2 regions of the Actinopolymorpha sp. B9G3 genome follow, and region 1 is predicted to be linked to the other one. Evidence: predicted binding sites of a transcription regulator. Region 1 holds the regulator's gene; the other holds the start of a gene.

Region 1 (10,308 bases):
TGGTGAAGGTCGACATCCTGCTCCAGGGCGAGACCGTCGACGCCTTCAGCGCGATCGTCCACAAGGACAAGGCCTATTCCTACGGCGTCACGATGGCCCAGAAGCTCCGTGAGCTGATCCCGCGGCAGCAGTTCGAGGTGCCGATCCAGGCGGCGGTCGGGTCGCGGATCATCGCCCGTGAGACCATCCGGGCCATCCGCAAGGACGTTCTGGCGAAGTGCTACGGCGGTGACATCACCCGCAAGCGCAAGCTGCTCGAACGCCAGAAAGAGGGCAAGAAGCGGATGAAGATGGTCGGCCGGGTGGAGGTTCCTCAGGAGGCGTTCGTCGCCGCCCTGTCGACCACGGACGGTCCCGGGTCGGGTTCGGCCAAGGCAGGGTCGAGTTCCGGCAAGGAATAGGCCTCAGCCTGGCTATTCTGTGCCGAACGTGCCACAGCCCGGTGCCACTCACTACGGTGGAGTGAGCCCGCTCGGGCCGTCGGACGAGCCATCGGTACGACTGCGGAATTGAGGCGGAGGCCTGCGATGACCAGTGACCTGATCTGGGGTACGAATCCAGCCCAGCCTGACCAGTCGAAGGTCGACGACCGCGCGCCCACGGTCGCGCGGATGATCCTCGACCGGATCGCGAGCACGCCCGAGGAGGAGGCCTACCGATACCCGGTCGGTGACCGCTGGGAGTCCGCGACCTGGCAGCAGACCGGTGACCGCGTACGGCGGCTGGCCGCCGGCCTCATCGCGCTGGGCATCCAGCCGGAGGAGCGGGTGGCGATCGCCGCCGCCACGAGCTACGAGTGGATCCTGGCCGACTTCGCGATCATGTGTGCCGGCGCCGCGACGACGACCATCTATCCCACGACCACCTCCAGCGAGGTGGCGTACATCCTCGGCGACTCGCGCAGCCGGGTCGTCTTCGCCGAGGACGACGAGCAGGTCAAGAAGGTTCGCGAGCATCGCTCGGAACTGTCCGAGCTGACGACGATCGTGACGTTCGCCGGAACTGCCGACGAGGGCGACGACGTGATCACCCTCGCCGACCTGGAGGAGCGGGGCAAGGACTTCCTCGCCGAGCACCCGACCGCCATCGACGAGGCCGCGGCCGCGATCGGTCCGGACAGCCTGGCGACCCTGATCTACACGTCCGGAACGACCGGCAAGCCCAAGGGGGTCCGGCTGACCCACGACTGCTGGACCTATGAGGGCGCCGCAGTCGACGCCGTGCAGATCCTGCGCCCTGACGATCTGCAGTACCTCTGGCTTCCCCTTGCCCATTCGTTCGGCAAGGTGCTCTTGACGGCGCAGCTGCAGATCGGGTTCCCGACGGCGGTCGACGGCCGGGTCGACAAGATCATCGAGAACCTCGCCATCGTCCGACCGACCTTCGTGGGCGCCGCACCACGGATCTTCGAGAAGGCCCATGGCCGGATCGTGTCGACGGTGGAGCAGGAGGGCGGTATCAAGGCCAAGCTCTTCGGCTGGGCGTTCGACGTCGGCCGCAAGGTGTCGGCGCTGCGCCAGCAGGGCAAGGAGCCCTCGGGGCTGCTCGCCGTGCAGTACACACTGGCCGACCGGCTGGTGTTCAGCAAGATCCAGCAACGCTTCGGTGGGCGGCTGCGCTTCTTCGTCTCCGGTGCGGCCGCGTTGAGCCGCGACATCGCGGAGTGGTTCCACGCGGCGGGCATCCTCATTGTGGAGGGCTACGGCCTGACCGAGACCAGTGCGGCGACGTGTGTCAACCTGCCGGGCAGGTTCAAGTTCGGCACGGTCGGGCCGGCGTTCCCGGGAACCCAGCTGCGCATCGCCCACGACGGCGAGGTTCTGGTCAAGGGGCCAGGCGTGATGCGGGGTTACCACAACATGCCGGAGCTGTCCGACGAGGTTCTCGACGCCGACGGCTGGTTCCACACCGGGGACATCGGCCAGCTCGAGGAGGGCGGGGTCCTTCGCATCACCGACCGGAAGAAGGACCTGTTCAAGACCTCTGGTGGGAAGTACATCGCGCCCCAGCTCATCGAGGCGGCGTTCAAGGCGCTCTGCCCCTATGCCAGCCAGATCGTCGTCCACGGGGAGAACCGCAACTTCACCTCAGCGCTGGTGACCCTCGATCCCGACGCGATCGTGGGCTGGGCGGCCGAGAACGGGCTCGAAGGGCGGGCGTACGCCGAGATCGTCGGCTCCGACGCCGCACGGGCGATGGTGCAGGGCTACATCGACCAACTCAACGCCAAGCTCAACCGGTGGGAGACCATCAAGCAGTTCGCGATCCTCGACCATGACCTCACCGTCGAGGACGGCGAGATGACGCCGAGCCTGAAGCTTCGCCGCAAGGCCGTCGAGACCCGCTACGCCGAGATCCTCGACTCCTTCTACGCCTGAGGCCCGGCACCTCCTGAGGTCCGCCAGTCCCGCCGTCGCCGTACGCGGGGAATGATCACGCTTCGTGAACATTCCCCACAATGCGCGGCAAATTCGACATGCATCGTGGGGACTTGGCATGCATCGTCCGGGCTGTCGGCCGCACCGATGGCCGTCGAAGGTGACCGGACGACGGACAATGGGTGGGTGCCTTCCACATTGCCCGACGGCGATCCGGCTCCCGCGGACGGAGCTCTTCCGGCGCCCGCCCTCGCGGAGATCACCGCGCGACCGTTCGGGATCTACGTTCACGTGCCGTTCTGCGCGACCCGGTGCGGTTACTGCGACTTCAACACCTACACGGCCGACGAGCTCGGAACGGCGCCCGGTGCCTCCCGCACGTCGTACGCCGACGCGGCGATCAACGAGGTCCGGCTTGCGCGCAAGGTCCTCGGTGATGCCGAGGTTCCCGTCTCGACCGTCTTCGTGGGAGGCGGCACGCCGACCCTCCTCCCGCCGGAGGACCTCGGCCGGGTCCTGCGGAGCGTCGACGCCGAGTTCGGCCTCGCCTCCGACGCCGAGGTGACGACCGAAGCCAACCCCGAGTCGGTCGACGATTCCTCCCTCGAACGCCTGCGTACGCAGGGATTCACCCGGATCTCGTTCGGCATGCAGAGTGCCCGTCCACACGTGCTCGCGACGCTCGACCGGCAGCACACACCCGGCCGCCCAGAAGAGTGCGTCGCCGACGCACGAACCGCGGGATTCGCACACGTCAACCTCGACCTCATCTATGGCACGCCGGGCGAGAGTGACGACGACTGGCAAGCCACCCTTGACGCGGCCGTCGCCGCCGGTGCCGACCACATCTCGGCGTACTCCCTCATCATCGAAGAGGGCACCCGGATGGCCGGCCAGATCCGCCGTGGTGTGCTCGCCGCCACGGACGATGACGTCCTGGCCGACCGCTACCTGCAAGCCGACGAAACCCTCAGCAGGGCAGGCTTGTCGTGGTACGAGGTGTCGAACTGGGCATGGTCTGACGACGCCCGCTGCCGCCACAATCTCCTCTACTGGACCGGCGGCAACTGGTGGGGCGTCGGCCCCGGCGCGCACAGCCACGTCGGCGGGGTCCGCTGGTGGAACGTCAAGCATCCCTTGACATACGCCGAACGCCTCGCCGCCGCCGCGAGCCCCGCGCACGCCCGCGAAACCCTCGACCCGGCCGACCGGAGGGTCGAACGGATCATGCTGGAACTCCGCCTCGCAGCCGGCCTCGCCCTCGACGTCCTCGGACCAGAAGGCGTCGAGGCCGCCCAGCGGGCAGCCGGTGACGACCTGCTGGAGGCCTCAGCTCTGGCGGCCGGTCGCGCCGTGCTCACCAGTCGAGGTCGCCTCCTTGCCGACGCGGTCGTACGCGATCTGCTGGGGTGGAGCACAGAGCCTGCCCGCACCTGACGACCGCGCCCGGCGACGTGCCCGGTTTCTGCGCGGTGATCACGGACCAGCGTCCGCCGGACCGCCCACGGTCACGAAGTCGATGAGCTGCTCCACCGGGCCCAACAGTGCCGGCTCGAGGTCGCGGTAGGTCCGGACACCTCCCAGGATCCGTCGCCAGGCCTGCGCGATGTCCGCCTGCTCGGCATGCGGCCACCCCAGCGCCGCGCAGATTCCGTGCTTCCAGGGTGTCGCCCGCGGAATCCGTGGCCAGGCGTCGAGCCCCAGCCGCTCTGGGCGTACGGCCTGCCAGATGTCCACGAACGGATGTCCGACGACGAGCACGTACGCACCGAACGGCCCGGCCGCCACCTCCGCGGCGATCCGGCTCTCCTTGCTGCCAGGCACCAGATGGTCGACGAGGACGCCGAGCCGCTGGTCGGCATCGGGCGCGAACTCGGTGACCACACTCGCGAGGTCGTCGACTCCTTCGAGGTACTCCACCGCGACGCCTTCGATCCGCAGGTCGTCGCCCCAGACCTTCTCGACCAACTCGGCGTCGTGGCGGCCCTCGACGTAGATCCGGCTCGCCCGGGCGACGCGGGCCCGCGCACCCGAGACCGCGATCGACCCTGACGCCGTGCGCCGTGGTCCACCCGCCGCCGAGCCTCCCGTGGCCGGCGGACGCAGAACGACCGGCCGCCCTTCCAGCAGGAACCCGGGCCCGTACGGATAGCTTCGCCGGGCACCGAACCGGTCCTCCAGCACCACGAGTGTGCGTTCGATGCCGACGACGGCGCCGCAGAAGCCGGTCGTCGCGTCCTCGACCACCATGTCGGGCTCGACAGAGACGTCGACCGAGCGTCCGCGCTTCGGCGCCCGCCAGTCGCTCTCGAGAACGTCAGGTCCGTAACGGTCAGCGGGAGGTGAGGATCCGGCCATGGAGAGCGAGGGTAGCCGCCTCACACGAGCGGCAGTGTCCGCCGTCCGCGAGTGTCGCGCAGTTGTGCGTACCCCCGCCGGATCGCCTCGGCCAAAGCCTCCCGCGACCATGGCCACTCGGCTGCCTCCCATGCCCGCTCGATCGGCACCCGTTCCTCGACCAGGCGGCGGATCGTCCCGGCGACGCCCACGAGGTCGCCGCGCTGCTCCCCGACGTACGCATGGTCCACGACCGTGCCATGCCCGGGCACGACCGCTGTCCGCGTCGTCAACAGTCCCGCCACCACGTCGAGCGTCGCACCCCACTCGAGCGGGTACGAGTCGTCGCCGTACGACGGCGGGCCGGACTCCTCGACGAGATCTCCCACGTAGACCACGTCGGCGTCGGGAACCCGGACCACGACGTCGCCGTCGGTGTGGCCGCGTCCCGGATGCACGAGCTCCACCACCCGGTCGCCGAGATCGGCCATCGCGACCGACGCGAAGGTCCGTCCCGGCGGCACTACCTCCAGTGCGGCCATCTCCGTGGCCCATTCGGCGGACCGCGCCGAGAGCTCCGCACGCACGCCGTCGGCCCGCGCCTCGAGCATCGCGGGCACGGACTCGTGGCCGTAGATCACCGCGTCGGCGAACCGGGCGTTGCCGAAGCAGTGATCGAAGTGCCAGTGGGTGTCGACCACCCAGCGCACCGGCGCGCGGGAGAGGCGACGCAGGTCAGCGCGCAACTCGTCGGCTTCGCCCAGGCTTGCCCGGGTGTCGACCAGCAGGATGCCGACGGCACCCACGACCGCCCCGATCGTGAGGTCGTACGACGGGTAGCGGCGGGCGAAGCAGCCCGGCCCGACCTCGGTCCATCCGTGCGTGTTCGTGTCCACGATCCACAGCCTCGCATCCGCTCAGGACGCACATTCGGGGCCTCTCCCCGTAGACTGGCACTCGGGTTCGGGGAGTGCCAGGCACATGCCGCTGCCCCGCCCTCAGGTCAACCGTGACGCGAGGAGGTGCGGGCTCCATGCTCGACGAACGGAAGCTGGCCGTCCTCCGCGCCATCGTCGAGGACTACGTGCACACCGAGGAGCCGGTCGGTTCCAAGGCGCTTGTCGACCGGCACCACCTGGGCGTTTCCTCCGCGACGGTCCGCAACGACATGGCCGCGCTGGAGGACGAGGGCTACATCGCCCAGCCGCACACGAGCGCTGGCCGGATCCCGACGGACAAGGGCTACCGGCTGTTCGTCGACCGGCTGAGCACGATCAAGCCGATGTCTGGCGCGGAGCGCAGGGCGATCTCGACGTTCCTCGAGGGCGCGGTCGATCTGGACGATGTCGTCAACCGGACCGTACGCCTGCTCTCCCAGCTCACCCGCCAGGTCGCGGTCGTGCAGTACCCCACCTTGTCCCGGTCGACCGTCCGCCATGTCGAGTTGGTGCTGCTGTCCACCACCCGGCTGCTGATCGTCCTCATCACCAGCACGGGCCGGGTCGAGCAGCGTGTCGTCGACGTCGGCAAGGCCCCTGAAGACGCGCTGCTGGGCGATGTCCGGGCCCGCCTCAACGCTGCGGTCATGGGGGCGCGGCTCGCCGAGGTGCAGTCGCTCGTGGTCGACCTGCCTGAGGCGTTCGCGCCCGACGACCAGCCGATCGTCGCCAGCATCGTGTCGGCGTTCCTCGAGACCCTCGTCGAACGCCCGGAGGAACGCATCGCGGTCAGTGGCACCGCCAACCTGATCCCGCTCGGGCACGAGTTCCACTCCTCGATCCGGCCGGTACTCGAGGCGCTGGAGGAGCACGTCGTGCTGTTGCGGCTCCTCGGCGAGTCGACCGCTCCCGCCCGCCTCACGGTCCGGATCGGGCACGAGAACCCCTACGCTGAGCTGGCCGCCGCCTCCGTTGTCGCGACCGGCTATGGTCCTGGGGACGAGACACTCGCCCACCTGGGTGTCGTCGGACCCACCCGGATGGACTATCCGGGCACGATGGGTGCGGTCCGGGCGGTCGCCAGATATGTCAGTCAGATCCTCGCTGAGGAATAGCTTCTCAAAGAGGCAGCGGGGTCTTAAGGAAGATGAGTCCCAAGGGAATGAGTCAGTGCAAGAGGCCACCCACAGCATGAGCCAGGACTATTACGAACTCCTCGGAGTCGGGCGCGACGCGTCCGCGGAGGAGATCAAGAAGGCCTACCGCCGGCTGGCGCGCACCCTGCACCCTGACGTCAACCCGGATCCGGAGACCCACGAGCGTTTCAAGGAGGTCACCCGCGCCTACGAGGTCCTGTCGGACCCGAAGAAGCGTGAGGTCTACGACCTGGGGGGCGATCCGCTCGGTGCGGCTGGACAAGGTGCGGGATTCGGGCAGGGTTTCTCGTTCACCGACATCATGGACGCGTTCTTCGGCGGCACGACCGCCCGCGGGCCGCGACCCCGGACCCGCCGTGGCCAGGACGCGCTCCTGCGCCTCTCGGTCGATCTGGCCGAGGCGGTGTACGGCGCCGTCAAGGAGGTCCAGGTCGACACGGCCGTCGTCTGCGGGAGCTGTTCGGGCAGGGGCGCTGCCCCAGGCACGACACCCACCAGCTGCTCGGTCTGCGAGGGTCGCGGTGAGATCAGCTCCGTCCAACGGTCCTTCCTCGGCCAGGTCATGACGAGCCGGCCGTGCCCCCGCTGCCAGGGGTTCGGCACGATCATCCCCACCCCGTGCCCTGAGTGCGCGGGGGAGGGCCGGGTGCTGTCCCGGCGTACCCTCGCCGTCCGGATCCCCGCCGGCGTCGACGACGGCACCCGGATCCAGCTGGCCGGCCAGGGTGAGGTGGGCCCCGGCGGCGGTCCCGCCGGCGACCTGTATGTCGAGATCCAGGTCGCCCCGCACGAGGTGTGGACCCGGCGCGCCGCCGACCTGCACTGCTCGGTGACGCTGCCCATGACGGCCGCGGCGCTCGGCACGACGATCTCGCTGGAGACGCTCGACAACGACACCGTCGAGGTCGACGTCAAGCCTGGCACGCAGTCCGGGCAGCGCCTGGTCGTCACCGGTCGAGGCGTACCTCATCTGTCCGGTTCGCATCGCGGTGACCTGGTCGTCCACGTCGTCGTGGAGACGCCGACGAAGCTCGACGCGGCACAGCGAGACCTGCTCACCGAGCTCGCCAGGCTACGGGACGAGGAGAAGGCGACCGGCCAGTTCTCGTCCGAACGTCGAGGCGTCTTCTCGCGGATCCGGGACGCCTTCAACGACAGGGGTGTCTGAACCGCCGTGGCACAACGATCAGCCGACTGTGTGTTCTGCGGCATCGTCGCCGGCACGATCCCGTCGGCACAGGTCCGTGAGACCGACCGGACCCTCGCCTTCCGCGACGTGAGCCCCCAGGCACCCGTCCACGTACTGGTCGTTCCCAAGGACCACTACGCCGACGTGGCCGAAGTCGTGGCCGCCGCTCCCCACCTGCTCCGGCTGCTGCTCGAGGAGTGTGTGGCGGTCGCCAGGGACGAGGGGATCGCCGACGACGGCTACCGGATCGCCCTCAACACCGGCGAGCAGGGTGGTCAGGCGGTCGCGCACTGCCACGCCCACGTTCTCGGGGGACGGCAGATGGCTGGTCAGCTGGGCTAGAAGAGCGCCCGTCGGCGGCGGGGCCCCGGGCCGTTGGCGGCGGAAGATCGCGTCGGATCGCCCCGGATCGGGAAAGTACGGAAGAAATACCCGTCCGCATCCGGTCCCGCGCGGGCTACCATGACTGTCGATTCACCGGCCAGGAGCCGGGTGTCAGCACGTTGGGACTACGGAGGAGAGGGCCGACCAAGGCCGCCCATGGGCAAGATCACCCCGTCACAGACCAAGATCGTCGTACCGTCGAGCATCTCCATGGTGAGCCTGCTCGGGCCGCGTGATGAGTTCCTCCGGGTCGCTGAGAAGGAGTTCGACGCCGAGATCCACGTCCGCGGCAACGAGATCACCGTGGTCGCGGAGCCTGACGAGCGGATCCTCGTCGAGCAGCTGTTCGACGAGCTGGTGGCCGTCGTCCGCTCCGGCCACGGCCTCACCTCCGACGCGGTCGAACGCAGCATCGCGATGCTCCGGGCCCGCGAGTCCGAACGTCCGGCCGACGTCCTGACGCTCAACATTCTGTCCAACCGCGGCAAGACGATCCGGCCGAAGACGCTCGGCCAGAAGCACTACGTCGACGCGATCGACGAGCACACCGTGGTGTTCTCGGTCGGTCCGGCCGGAACCGGCAAGACCTACCTCGCGATGGCGAAGGCGGTCCAGGCGCTGCAGGCCAAGCAGGTCAACCGGATCATCCTCACCCGCCCGGCGGTCGAGGCGGGGGAGCGGCTCGGGTTCCTCCCAGGCACCCTGTCGGAGAAGATCGACCCGTACCTCCGGCCGCTCTACGACGCGCTGCACGACATGATCGACCCCGACTCGATCCCGCGGCTGCTCACGGCCGGGACGATCGAGGTCGCGCCCCTGGCGTACATGCGTGGGCGCACCCTGAATGACGCGTTCATCATCCTCGACGAGGCGCAGAACACCTCGCCGGAGCAGATGAAGATGTTCCTCACCCGGCTCGGGTTCGGATCGAAGATGGTCGTCACCGGCGACATCACCCAGATCGACCTGCCGGGTGGCGGCACCTACTCCGGACTGAAGGTGGTGCGGGAGATCCTGACCGGTCTCGACGATGTGCACTTCTGCTCGTTGACCAGCCAGGATGTCGTACGCCACAAGCTGGTCGGACGGATCGTCGCGGCCTACGACGCCTACGAAGGGCGGAGCGAGTCCGACACCGCCGCCCGTCCGGTCGACGTACGCCGGCGGAAGCCCGGACCTCTGCGGCCCTGAGGGGACCTGGACGGACCCGTGCTGACGAACCCAGCCGACGAACGCGAGCTGAGGCGACGACCTGACGACCGGAGGAAACCGTACGGGCCCGTCAGCCGTCTCTTTCCCACCTGAGATCGACATCATCGAGGCATTTGCGTGAACCTTCCATGAGCATCGACATCGCCAACGAATCCGGCATCGACGTCAACGAACGCGAGCTCGCCCGGCTGGCCCGGTTCGCCCTCGACCGGATGCGGGTGCACCCCCAGGCCGAGCTGTCGGTCGTCCTCGTCGACGAGAAGACGATGGCCGAGCATCACCTGCGCTGGATGGACGAGCCGGGCCCGACCGACGTGCTGGCGTTCCCGATGGACGAGCTCCGTCCGGGCCGAGAGGGCGAGGATCCGCCGCAGGGCCTGCTCGGGGATGTCGTCCTCTGTCCGCAGGTGGCCGACCGGCAGGCCAAGGACGCCGGACACTCGCGAGAGGATGAGCTCCACCTGCTCACGGTGCACGGCATCCTGCACCTGCTCGGCTATGACCACGGCGAGCCGGAGGAGCATCGGGAGATGTTCGCGTTGCAGGCGCGGTTGCTCGGCGAGTGGCAGCCACTGCGGCAGGGGGCGGGCCGCTGATGGACGATCGCGCCCCTGGACGTGAGGCCCGATGAACGGTTGCGCTGATGGACGGTTGCGCTGATGGACGGTTGCGCTGATGGACGGTTGCGCTGATGGACGGTTGCGCTGATGGAT
Region 2 (10,308 bases), on a different contig from region 1:
GAACGCCCTCCGGAAGTTCCAGAAGAGAGATGGCGGCCGGTACGCCGGCTACAAGAGCGCCGGCGACGTCGTCAGGGACTTCGCCACCGACGGGAACAGGGTCTTCAGCCCCTCGAGCCCTGGCAGCTGGGGCGGCATTGCGGGCGGGACCACCCAAGCTGGCGACAATGTCACCGACTGGGTGTTGAGCGACGACCGTCAGTCCGACGAGGACATCGAACGCAAGCTTGGTGGTGAATGACGTGAGCGCCGCTCCCGACGACGTTCTGACCACCTACCCGGGAACGCCTTACGACGTGCGGGCACCGAACTCCGATGACCAACTCCTGCTTCCGGCAGGTCATGGCGCCGTCGCGATCGAAGCCTGGTGCCCACGCTCGGAACAGAACGCCGCTCTGCCGATCATCGGTGTCGACGGGAAGCCCGCGACGCATGGCTTCGGTCGTGCCCTCATCGTCGTTCCGGCGGGAGAACGGTTGATCGAGGTGCAGGAGGGTCGGCCGCGCCAAACCACACAGCTGACGATCGCTGAGGGCCAGGTCACCGAGTTCGAGTACTCCCCCGTCCTGAAACCGACCCGTGGTCGCCAACAGGATGGCAAACGGTCGCCAGCGAGGACCCCTGGGCACGCCTTCCAGGCATGGATGTCCTTGGCGATCGGGGTCGTCTCGGTGGTCTGGATCGTCTTCTTCGTCGGCATCACGTGGTACGGAGGCGTACCGGCGGTGGGCGCACTCGGCGCACTCCTGGGTCTCTACGGGATGTGGGTCGGCTATTCGGGCTGGAAGGGCAGCCAACGACCCAAGCGGTCACAGAAGCGGAAGGGGACGCGATGACGCTGCCGCCGACCGAACCGACGCCGCCCGCGGTACTCGTCGACCAGAAGCGCGGGTCGTCCTACCCTGACCTGCCGCAGGGGTGGGGCGCGGTCGAGGTCACGTTCGACTTCGACAGCCTGATCGCCGTGGAGGAGAACGGCACACTCATCGCGGAGAGTCCCAACTGGGGCACCTGGGTCGACCCGCCGACGATCACCATCGACGGCAACGAACGCCGGGCCAGCTGGTCGGTCTGGGCGTACCCGCTGCCCGCCGGGCCGCACACCGTGCGATTCGGAACGCCTGGCTTCGCCGAGCGCAGGGTCGAGATCGCGGCCGGGCAGATCGCCCGGATCAAGTACCACGCCGATATTGCGTTCCACAAGGACAAGGCCGACGACATTCTCGGTGGTCCCGTCCGGGAGACGACCGCCACCGTGAAGGTTCGCGCCCTCAAGTCTCGTCCGGCGCGCTGACGCTGAACCTCAACCAGTCAACGGAGAAGGGGCCCCTCCGCGCAGGAGAGGCCCCTTCTGTACTTCTCGCCGATCAGTGGCCGTGGCCGTGGCCCGCACCCGCGGGTGCCGGCTCAGGCTCCTCGGGCTTGTCGACGACGAGCGTCTCCGTGGTGAGGAGCATGGCCGCGATCGACGCCGCGTTCGCGAGCGCCGAGCGGGTCACCTTCACCGGGTCGATGACGCCCTGTGCGGTCAGGTCGCCGTATTCGCCGGTCGCGGCGTTGTAGCCCTTGCCCTTGCCCGCCTCGCGCACCTTCTCCACGACGACGTAGCCCTGGGCACCAGCGTTCTCGGCGATCCACCGCAGCGGCTCCAGCACCGCAGCGCGGACGAGATCGACACCGATCTTCTCGTCACCGTTGGCCGACACCTTGTCGAGAGCGACGGCCGCGTGGACGAGGGCGGCGCCACCGCCGGTGACGATGCCCTCCTCGATCGCGGCACGGGTAGCGGAGACCGCGTCCTCGATCCGGTGCTTCTTCTCCTTCAGCTCCACCTCGGTGGCGGCGCCGACCTTGATCACACAGACACCACCGGCGAGCTTGGCGAGCCGCTCCTGGAGCTTCTCGCGGTCCCAGTCGGAGTCGGTCTGGTCGATCTCGGCCTTGATCCGCGCGACCCGGGCCGCCACGTCGTCGGCGGAACCGCCGCCGTCGACGATCGTCGTGTCGTCCTTGGTGACGACGACCCGGCGGGCGGTACCCAGGACCTCGAGCCCCACCTGGTCGAGCTTGAGGCCGAGCTCGGGCGCCACCAGCTGGCCGCCGGTGAGCGTCGCGATGTCCTCGAGCATCGCCTTGCGGCGGTCGCCGAATCCGGGCGCCTTGACGGCGACCGAGTTGAAGATGCCGCGGATCTTGTTGACGACGAGCGTCGCGAGCGCCTCGCCCTCGACGTCCTCGGAGATGATCACCAGCGGCTTGCTCGCCTGGACGACCTTCTCCAGCAGCGGCAGGAGGTCGGCCATCGAGGAGATCTTGCCCTGGTTGATCAGGATGTACGGATCCTCGATGACAGCTTCCTGGCGCTCGGCGTCGGTCACGAAGTTCGGGGAGATGAACCCCTTGTCGAACTGCATGCCCTCGGTGAGCTCGAGCTCGGTGCCCAGAGTGTTGGACTCCTCGACGGTGATCACACCGTCCTTGCCCACCTTGTCGAACGCTTCGGCGATGAGCTGCCCGATCGTCTTGTCCTGGGCCGAGATCGCGGCCACGTGGGCCATCTCGTCCTTGGTGTCGACGGACTTGGCCTGCTCGAGGAGCTCGGTGTTGATCGCCTCGACGGCAGCATCGATGCCCTTCTTGAGCGACATCGGGTTGGCGCCGGCGGCGACGGCCCGGAGGCCGACGTGGACCATCGCCTGCGCCAGCACCGTCGCCGTCGTGGTGCCGTCACCGGCGATGTCGTTGGTCTTCGTCGCAACTTCCTTGACGAGCTGGGCGCCGAGGTTCTCGAACGGGTCCTCGAGCTCCACCTCACGGGCGACCGTGACGCCATCGTTGGTGATGGTCGGTGCGCCCCACTTCTTGTCGATGACGACGTTGCGGCCGCGTGGCCCAAGCGTCACCTTCACGGTGTTCGCGAGAGCGTCGACGCCGCGCTCCAGGGCGCGCCGCGCGTTCTCGTCGAACTCCAGGATCTTCGGCATGGGTATGTGTGTCCTTCCACGACACCGCCCCGGCGCCCCGGTATGTGGAGGCCGCCGGGGCGGTGTCAGTCGTCAGGTCATCGGTTGGTTGCTGGTCTTGACTTCGGGGTCGACAGGTTGTGTTGCGACGACCCCACGCGCGTGAGTCCGCGACCTGGTGTCACTTGGTGACGACAGCGAGGACGTCACGAGCCGAGAGGATCAGCAGATCCTCGCCGCTGTACTTGACCTCGGTGCCGCCGTACTTGCTGAAGATCACCTTGTCGCCGACGCTGACGTCGAGCGGGATGCGCTTGCCGTTGTCGTCGATGCGACCAGGCCCGACCGCGAGGACTTCACCCTCCTGGGGCTTCTCCTTCGCGGTGTCGGGGATCACGAGTCCCGACGCCGTCGTCTCTTCGGCGTCCAGCGCCTTGACGACGATCCGGTCCTCGAGTGGCTTGATGGAGACCGACACTTGTTGACCTCCCCCTTCACGGGATGTCACGGGTGGCTGTGCTTTCACCTATGGCGCGACGTGTGGCGAGCCGTCGTCGCGGGTGCCGGCCGCCTCGTCGCGGGCTTGTTGGTTGGCACCCTAAGGTCGAGAGTGCCAACTCAGAATCTAGGCGGTCTCTTAGCACTCGGTCAACCCGAGTGCCAGATGGCGTGGCGTGTCGCGTCCCGGATCGCGGAAGGAGTGTCCTCGTGGATCTCCAGACGTTCCGGGATCTGCTCACGCCAGCCGGCCGTGATCTCCTCGCGGAAGCGTGCACGGCGTACGAGGAACACACAGCGGTCGCGCTCGGGACCCGGCTGCGGCGCCGCCATCCCCCCGACCTGGTGGCGGCGGCGATGACGCAGGCCGCGCTTCGGCGGCGTGCCCAGGTCAAGTGGGGCGAGGACGCGGGCAGGATGTTCTTCACCCGGGACGGCCTGGAGCAGGCGACGACCGGCGCGGTGGCCGCATACCGGGCCGGGCGCATTGTCGATGCCGACTGCCGCCTGGACCCTCCGGAGACGATCGCTCCGGAAACGACAGGGCCGCCAAGCCCCGAGTCGTCCCCGGAACGTGGTGCCCGGATCGTCGACCTCTGCTGCGGCATCGGCGGGGACCTGATCGCCCTCGCCCGGGCCGGCGTCCAGGTCACCGGCGTCGACACGGACCCGCTGACAGTGGCCATCGCCCGCGCCAACCTCGCCGAGCTGGACCTGGCCGGGCACGCGTCGGTCGAGCAGGCGGATGCGCGGGAGGTGGACCGTGCGGCGTACTCCGCAGCAGTGGCGGACCCGGCCCGGCGCTCTCTTCGCGGGCGGATCTTCGACTCTGCGGACTATTCGCCGCCGTGGTCGTTCGTCGAGGAGCTGCTGCGGGGCGACGCCTGCGTGAAGACCGCGCCGATCATCCCGCACCGGCTGATCCCGGCCGGCGTCGAAGCGGAGTGGATCAGCGTCGGCGGTGAGGTGAAGGAGGCCGCCCTGTGGGCAGGGCGGCTGCGGACCGGGGTCGGCGACCGCCGCCGTGCGACCGTCCTCCCGGCGGGCGGAGTGCCTGCGGGTGAGGCCGGCGAGTGGGCGGGGCAGACAGGCGGGTGGGCCGACCGGGTGACGATGACCGATGCCGATGACCCCGGAGGCGCGCCAGTCTCGCCTCCGCTGGCGTACCTCTATGAACCCGACGGCGCGGTCATCCGCGCCGGGCTCGTCACTGGCGTCGCTCCCCTGGTCGACGGATCCCTGCTGCATCCGAAGATCGCCTATCTCACGTCTGACCAGCTGGTGTCGACGCCCTTCGCGTCCGCCTACCGGGTCGTCGCCGTCCTTCCGTACGACCTGAAGGTGTTGAAGCGTGAGCTCCGGGACCGTGAGGTCGGGAACCTCACAGTGAAGAAGCGGGGAGTCGACGTCGACCCGCAGACGCTGCGCAAACGGCTGGGAGTCCGCGGACCCGGTGCGGCCACGGTCGTCGTCACCCGCAGCGAGCAGGGCACACTCGCCCTGCTCGTCGACCCGACCCCCGCGTGAGGGGCACCTTCAGCCAACACGCCTCGGCATCAAGGGCACGTCCGGCAAAAGCGGCGCCGCCGCGTGGACCCGTCACACGACCGAGGTCCGGGAGGGACTAACGAGGCGGCCGGTGGCGTTTTCGTCGCTATGAGCTCCACGCAGGAATCGCAGGACGCCGCGTACGCGAGTCCGGTCGATTACGATGCATATGGCACGTATTCGGTCAAGGACGCCAAATTCGGCGAGGACGGCTTCGAGCGGCCACTCGACCTCTATCCGTTCCGCGGCCGGCTGAGTTCCGACGGGTCCACCGAGTATCCGGCCGAGCCGGGCCGCTACCACCTGTACCTCGCCTGGAGCTGTCCATGGGCACAGCGTGCGGCCATCGTGCGCAAGCTCGCCGGCCTCTCCGGCCTCGTTTCGGCGTCCTACGTCCACGGGGAGCGGGACGGCCGCGGCTGGGCGTTTCGCGAGGACACCGGCCCGGATCCGGTGAACGGCTTCACCTTGCTCCGCCAGGCCTACGACGCGACCCACCCCGACTACCCCGGGCATGTCTCGGTCCCGACGCTGTGGGACAAGCAGACGCACAAGATCGTGAGCAACTTCTTCCCGGACCTGACGATCGATCTGGCCACCCAGTTCGAGGGTCTGGCCGAGGACGGGACGGACCTCTATCCGCCGCGGCTGCGTGCCGACATCGACACGCTCAACGAAACGCTCTACAACGACATCAACAATGCCGTCTATGTGATCGGCAACGAACCCGACCAGGGCACCTACGACAACCTGGTGCACCGCCTCTTCCAGACCCTCGACACGCTCGAACGCCGCCTTGCCGGCAACCGTTTCCTGTTCGGCAACCGGATCACCGAGTCCGACGTGCGGCTCTGGGTGACACTCGCACGGTTCGACACCGTCTACTACGGGCTGTTCAAGGTCAACCTGCGCCGACTGGTCGACTACCCGCACCTGTGGGCGTACGCACGGGACCTGTACCAGCGTCCGGCGTTCAAGGAGACGACCGACTTCGTGGCGATCAAACGCGGCTACTACACCGGATTCGGCAAGCTCAATCCGTACCGCATCGTTCCCGCCGGGCCGGTGCTGGACTGGGACGCGCCCGCCGGCCGTGACCACCTGAGCTGACGTCGCCGTTCGTCCACGTCAGCAGTCGCAGGACCGGCTGCGCACCGGCGCTGTCAGCGGATCGGCCTGCCGTGCGGTGACGCCCTCAGGTGTCTCGACAGCGAATCCTTCCCGGATCCAGTACTCGATCCCGCCGAGCATCTCCTTCACCCGATATCCCTGCTGGGCAAGGGCGAGCGCCGCCCTGGTGGCGCCGTTGCAGCCCGGTCCCCAGCAGTAGGTGACGACGGGTACGCCTGGATCGAGCAGGGCACCCGCGCGTGTCGGGATCTCCGCGGTCGGCAGGTGCACAGCGCCCGGGACGTGGGCCTGCGTCCAGGCCCCGGGCCCCCGCGAGTCGACGAGGACGAACCCCGGCGCCCCACTGTCAAGCGCGGCTTGCACATCGGACACGTCAGCGTGGAACGCAAGGCTGGCCGAGAAGTACGCCACCGCGTCGTCAGGCGTACGCAGCGGCACCGAGAGGACCGGGTTCGGCGTCGTGATCGTCATGTCTGGCAACGTTACGGACACGTCGGACCGAGCTGAAGAAGCGATCCACGGCGCGGACCTGGATTTGCCAGGCATCGCCTGGTATCCATCCCACATGACCGTGGAATCCACCGGCGCTCCCCTCGACGACACCGACTGGCGGATCATCGACGCTCTCCAGCGCGACGGCAGGGCCAGTTTCGCCGACCTCGCCCGGACCGTCGCGATGTCACCGAGCGCCGTCACCGAACGCGTCCGCCGCCTGGAAGAGCGCGGAGTCATCGCCGGCTACTCCGCGGTGATCGACGCCGAACGCCTGGGATACGCGATCATGGCGCTGGTCAGGCTCCGTTATCCCACCGGCAACTACAAGCCCTTTCACGACCTGCTGGCGGCGACGCCCGAGATCGCCGAGGCGCATCACGTCACGGGCGAGGACTGTTTCGTCCTCAAGGTGCTGGCGCGTTCGATGCGTCACCTCGAAGAGATCACCGGACGCATCGCGGGACTCGGTGCGGTGACGACGAGCGTCGTCTACTCCAGCCCGCTCCCCCGGCGTCCCCTCACCGGTGGGCGTACGCAGAGACTTCGTTAGGGTTTCGACCAGCCTCACCCTCGAAGGTTGGCCGGCAGTCGAGACGACGACGGAAGGGCTCGCACATGGCACGGGAAGAAGTTCGTACGGGCAAGGCACCGAACCCCGCGGGTGCCTACTCCCAAGGCATTGTCGCGAACGGTTTTCTCTACACCGCGGGGTTCGGCCCCCAGGATCCGGCGACCGGCACGCTGGTCGAGGGCGGCGTGGCCGAGCAGACCGCCCAGGTGATGCGCAACGTCGCCGCGGTGCTGGCCGAGCGCGGTCTCACCTTCGCCGACGTCGTCAAGGCCACCGTGCACCTCGCGAGCCTCGACGACTTCGCGGAGTTCAACCGGGTGTACGAGTCGTTCCTCGAGAAGCCGTACCCGGTCCGGACCACGGTCGGTTCCACGCTCATGAACATCCTGGTCGAGATCGACGTCGTCGCCGCCCTGCGCTCCTGAGCGTCGTCAGCGGGGACAGCCGGCGCGCGGCGGCAGGCCGTCGACATCGACGGGGAGCCGGCCGGTGCCGCGTGCCCGGCCGGTGAGGACGTCAACCAGTGCCTGGAAGGCGGCCGGTGTCCTTCCGTACAACGCGATCCGCGCCTTCTCCGCCCGACTGCCGCCGAGGCCGTACGGCGTGTCGAGCGCGACCACGACATCGCCCGAGCCCTGCTCCCATCCCGTGTCGAGCAGGCGTACGACGTCGCCGGCACCACCGGCGCCTTCGGCCGCGCTCCGGGTCACGTCGAGGTCCGCGTCGCGCGCGGCGGCGGCGAACCGCTCCCGGTCTTCCCGGTCTCCTCCGATCACCTGCACCCGCGAACCGACGAGCCGGCCACGACAGGGACCTGACGCGACGGTGAGCCCCCGCAACGACGCGGTGTAGGACGCCCGGGACGACCCACCCAAGGCGGCCGCTGACAACGGATCGGCACCCACGCTCGCGCGCTGGTGCAGCATCAGCGCGATCGACCGCGCGGCCGCCGCGTCGAGGCGGGCCTGCGGCAGCCGACCGGAACGGACGGCACGCACGACGGCCGTATGGCTCGCGCCGGCATCGGCCGGCAGCAGCAGGATGTCGGCGCCCGCGAGCAGGGCACGCACGCCCGCGTCGGCACTGCCGTACTTCTCCGCTACGCCGGCCATCTCGAGCGCATCGGTGACGACGACGCCGGAGAAGCCTAGCCGCTCGCGGAGCATCCCGCCGATCACCGGGCCCGACACCGACGATGGCGCACCGGCATCGACGGCGCGAACGTCGATGTGCGCGACCATCACCGCCTGCGCCCCGGCACCGACGGCGGCCTTGAAAGGTACGAGGTCGCGCCGGCGGAGCTCCGCCAGCGATGCCTCCTGCACGGGCAGGCTCACGTGACTGTCGGCCGGAACGCTGCCGTGGCCGGGGAAGTGCTTGGGGACGGCGACGATGCCGGCCTCGGCGTAGCCGCGCAAGGAGCCCTTGACAGTCGAGGCGACCACGCTGGGATCGCTACCAGCGGAGCGGCTGCCGATCGTGGGATCGTCCGGCCCGGTCGTCACGTCGGCATCAGGTGCGAACACCATCGTGAATCCGAGGTCGCGGAGTTCCTTCCCACTCGCCCGCGCGACCGTCCGCGCAAGGCCGGCGTCACGGGCGGCGCCGAGCGTCATGTACGCCGGAAACTCCGTCAACCCTCCCTTGACACGGGCGACTCGGCCGCCCTCCTGGTCCACGCCGATGACGACCGGCCAGCTCCTGCCCAGACGGCGCGCCTCGTCCTGCAGAGCGCGGTTGACGTCGCGGACCTGATCGGTCGAGGCGACGTTGTTGCCCATCACGATGACGCCGCCCACATGGTGGCGGCGCAGCAGGCTGAGCGGCGCCGACGTACCGTCGAAGCCGGCCACGATGACCTGGCCGGCCTTCTCGCCCAGACTCATGTGGCCGACGATCCGCCTGGCCCGTGCCCACTCCGCCTTCGTCGGGCCCCACGGCAGCGCGGCGGGTGCGGCCGCCTTTCTGCCTGGTGTCGGCGTGGGTCCCGGTGTGGGGACGCGGAGGCTCGGCGGAGGCGGTGCGGGTGAGCGGCCGCTGGCCGAGCCGCGGGAGGGCTTCGACGTCCGGTCGGCGGACGGTGTGTGAACACCGGGGCCGCCCGCGTCTCCACCCAAGCCCAGCGCGCCGCAGCCAGCCGTCACCGCTATCGCCAGCACGGGCACGAGCACCCGTGCGGCCAACGACTTCCGACGCGCGGCTTCCGGCACCGGGCCATGGTGCCAAACGAACGATGGGCGGCCAACCGGCGCCCGACGGGGGTGGTTGGACATTCCACGCGATATCGGGCCAAGCTGGCGCCAACCCCTCGATGGCGGGTGAGGCCGGTTCATAATGCCCTTGTGGCCAAGCGATTTCAGCAGACGAGACTCCGGCGGACCGGCAACCGCGCCGTCACGTGGCTGACCCGGCGTGGCTGGATCGACCGGCACACATACCTGCTCACGGTCGCCGGCCGCCGCACGGGCCAACCCCGCACCACGCCGGTGACCCTGGTCGAGAACGTGTCCGGCCGGTACGTGGTCGCGCCGTACGGCCCGGTCCAGTGGGTACGCAACGTCCGCGCCGCCGGCCAGGTGATGCTGCAACGCGGCGGGCGGGTCGAGCCCGTGCACCTGCGTGAGCTGGGTCCGGCCGCTGCCGCGCCGGTCCTGCGCGAGTACCTCAGGACGGTGCCGATCGTCCGGCCCTATTTCGACGTACGACCGGGTTCCGCACTGGCCGACTTCGAGGCTGAGGCCGATCGCCATCCGGTCTTCGAGATCCGCGACGCACCAGGCGGGTCATGACAGAGCCGCCAGGTGCGGAGGAGGTCGACGTCCAGGTCGCGCAGGAGCTGTGGGCGGCCGGCGACCCGGTCGTGGACGTACGCACGGAGCGGGAGTACGCCGCGGGCCACATCGCCGGGGCGCTGAACGTCCCCCTCGACCGGCTCGCGTTCGAGCTCGACGCACTGCCGCCCGGTCAGGTGCTGACGGTGTGTTCGATGGGCAACCGGTCGCGCCACGGCGCGGACCGCCTGGTCCGGTTGGGGCGTACCGCCCTGTCGTTGCGTGGCGGCACAAAGGCGTGGGCCGCGGCCGGACTGCCGATCGCCGCCGG

Evidence for each region. The regulator HrcA, encoded in region 1, represses chaperone genes, less so after heat shock. The targets are predictions, from matches to a motif close to TTGGCACTCGNNNNNNNCGAGTGCCAA.
Region 2: a site for HrcA is predicted at 3,601-3,627, ahead of groES (co-chaperone GroES). Genes of this name have one in related genera too.

What each region holds. Positions count from the first base shown of each region.
Region 1 covers NZ_JBEEAB010000004.1:271,244-281,551, forward strand. Annotated here, with positions in the region: gene lepA (translation elongation factor 4) at 1-401, shown strand, start outside; gene ABNF93_RS10000 (AMP-dependent synthetase/ligase) at 528-2,378, shown strand; gene hemW (radical SAM family heme chaperone HemW) at 2,565-3,815, shown strand; gene ABNF93_RS10010 (DUF3097 domain-containing protein) at 3,855-4,736, opposite strand; gene ABNF93_RS10015 (MBL fold metallo-hydrolase) at 4,757-5,611, opposite strand; gene hrcA (heat-inducible transcriptional repressor HrcA) at 5,749-6,768, shown strand; gene dnaJ (molecular chaperone DnaJ) at 6,845-7,978, shown strand; gene ABNF93_RS10030 (HIT domain-containing protein) at 7,985-8,341, shown strand; gene ABNF93_RS10035 (PhoH family protein) at 8,540-9,574, shown strand; gene ybeY (rRNA maturation RNase YbeY) at 9,724-10,191, shown strand.
Region 2 covers NZ_JBEEAB010000003.1:119,504-129,811, reverse strand. Annotated here, with positions in the region: gene ABNF93_RS06850 (hypothetical protein) at 1-241, shown strand, start outside; gene ABNF93_RS06845 (hypothetical protein) at 243-836, shown strand; gene ABNF93_RS06840 (hypothetical protein) at 833-1,294, shown strand; gene groL (chaperonin GroEL) at 1,368-2,984, opposite strand; gene groES (co-chaperone GroES) at 3,145-3,441, opposite strand; gene ABNF93_RS06825 (class I SAM-dependent methyltransferase) at 3,672-4,988, shown strand; gene ABNF93_RS06820 (glutathione S-transferase family protein) at 5,118-6,119, shown strand; gene ABNF93_RS06815 (rhodanese-like domain-containing protein) at 6,138-6,611, opposite strand; gene ABNF93_RS06810 (Lrp/AsnC family transcriptional regulator) at 6,706-7,185, shown strand; gene ABNF93_RS06805 (Rid family detoxifying hydrolase) at 7,251-7,631, shown strand; gene ABNF93_RS06800 (glycoside hydrolase family 3 protein) at 7,638-9,416, opposite strand; gene ABNF93_RS06795 (nitroreductase family deazaflavin-dependent oxidoreductase) at 9,549-9,995, shown strand; gene ABNF93_RS06790 (rhodanese-like domain-containing protein) at 9,992-10,308, shown strand, end outside.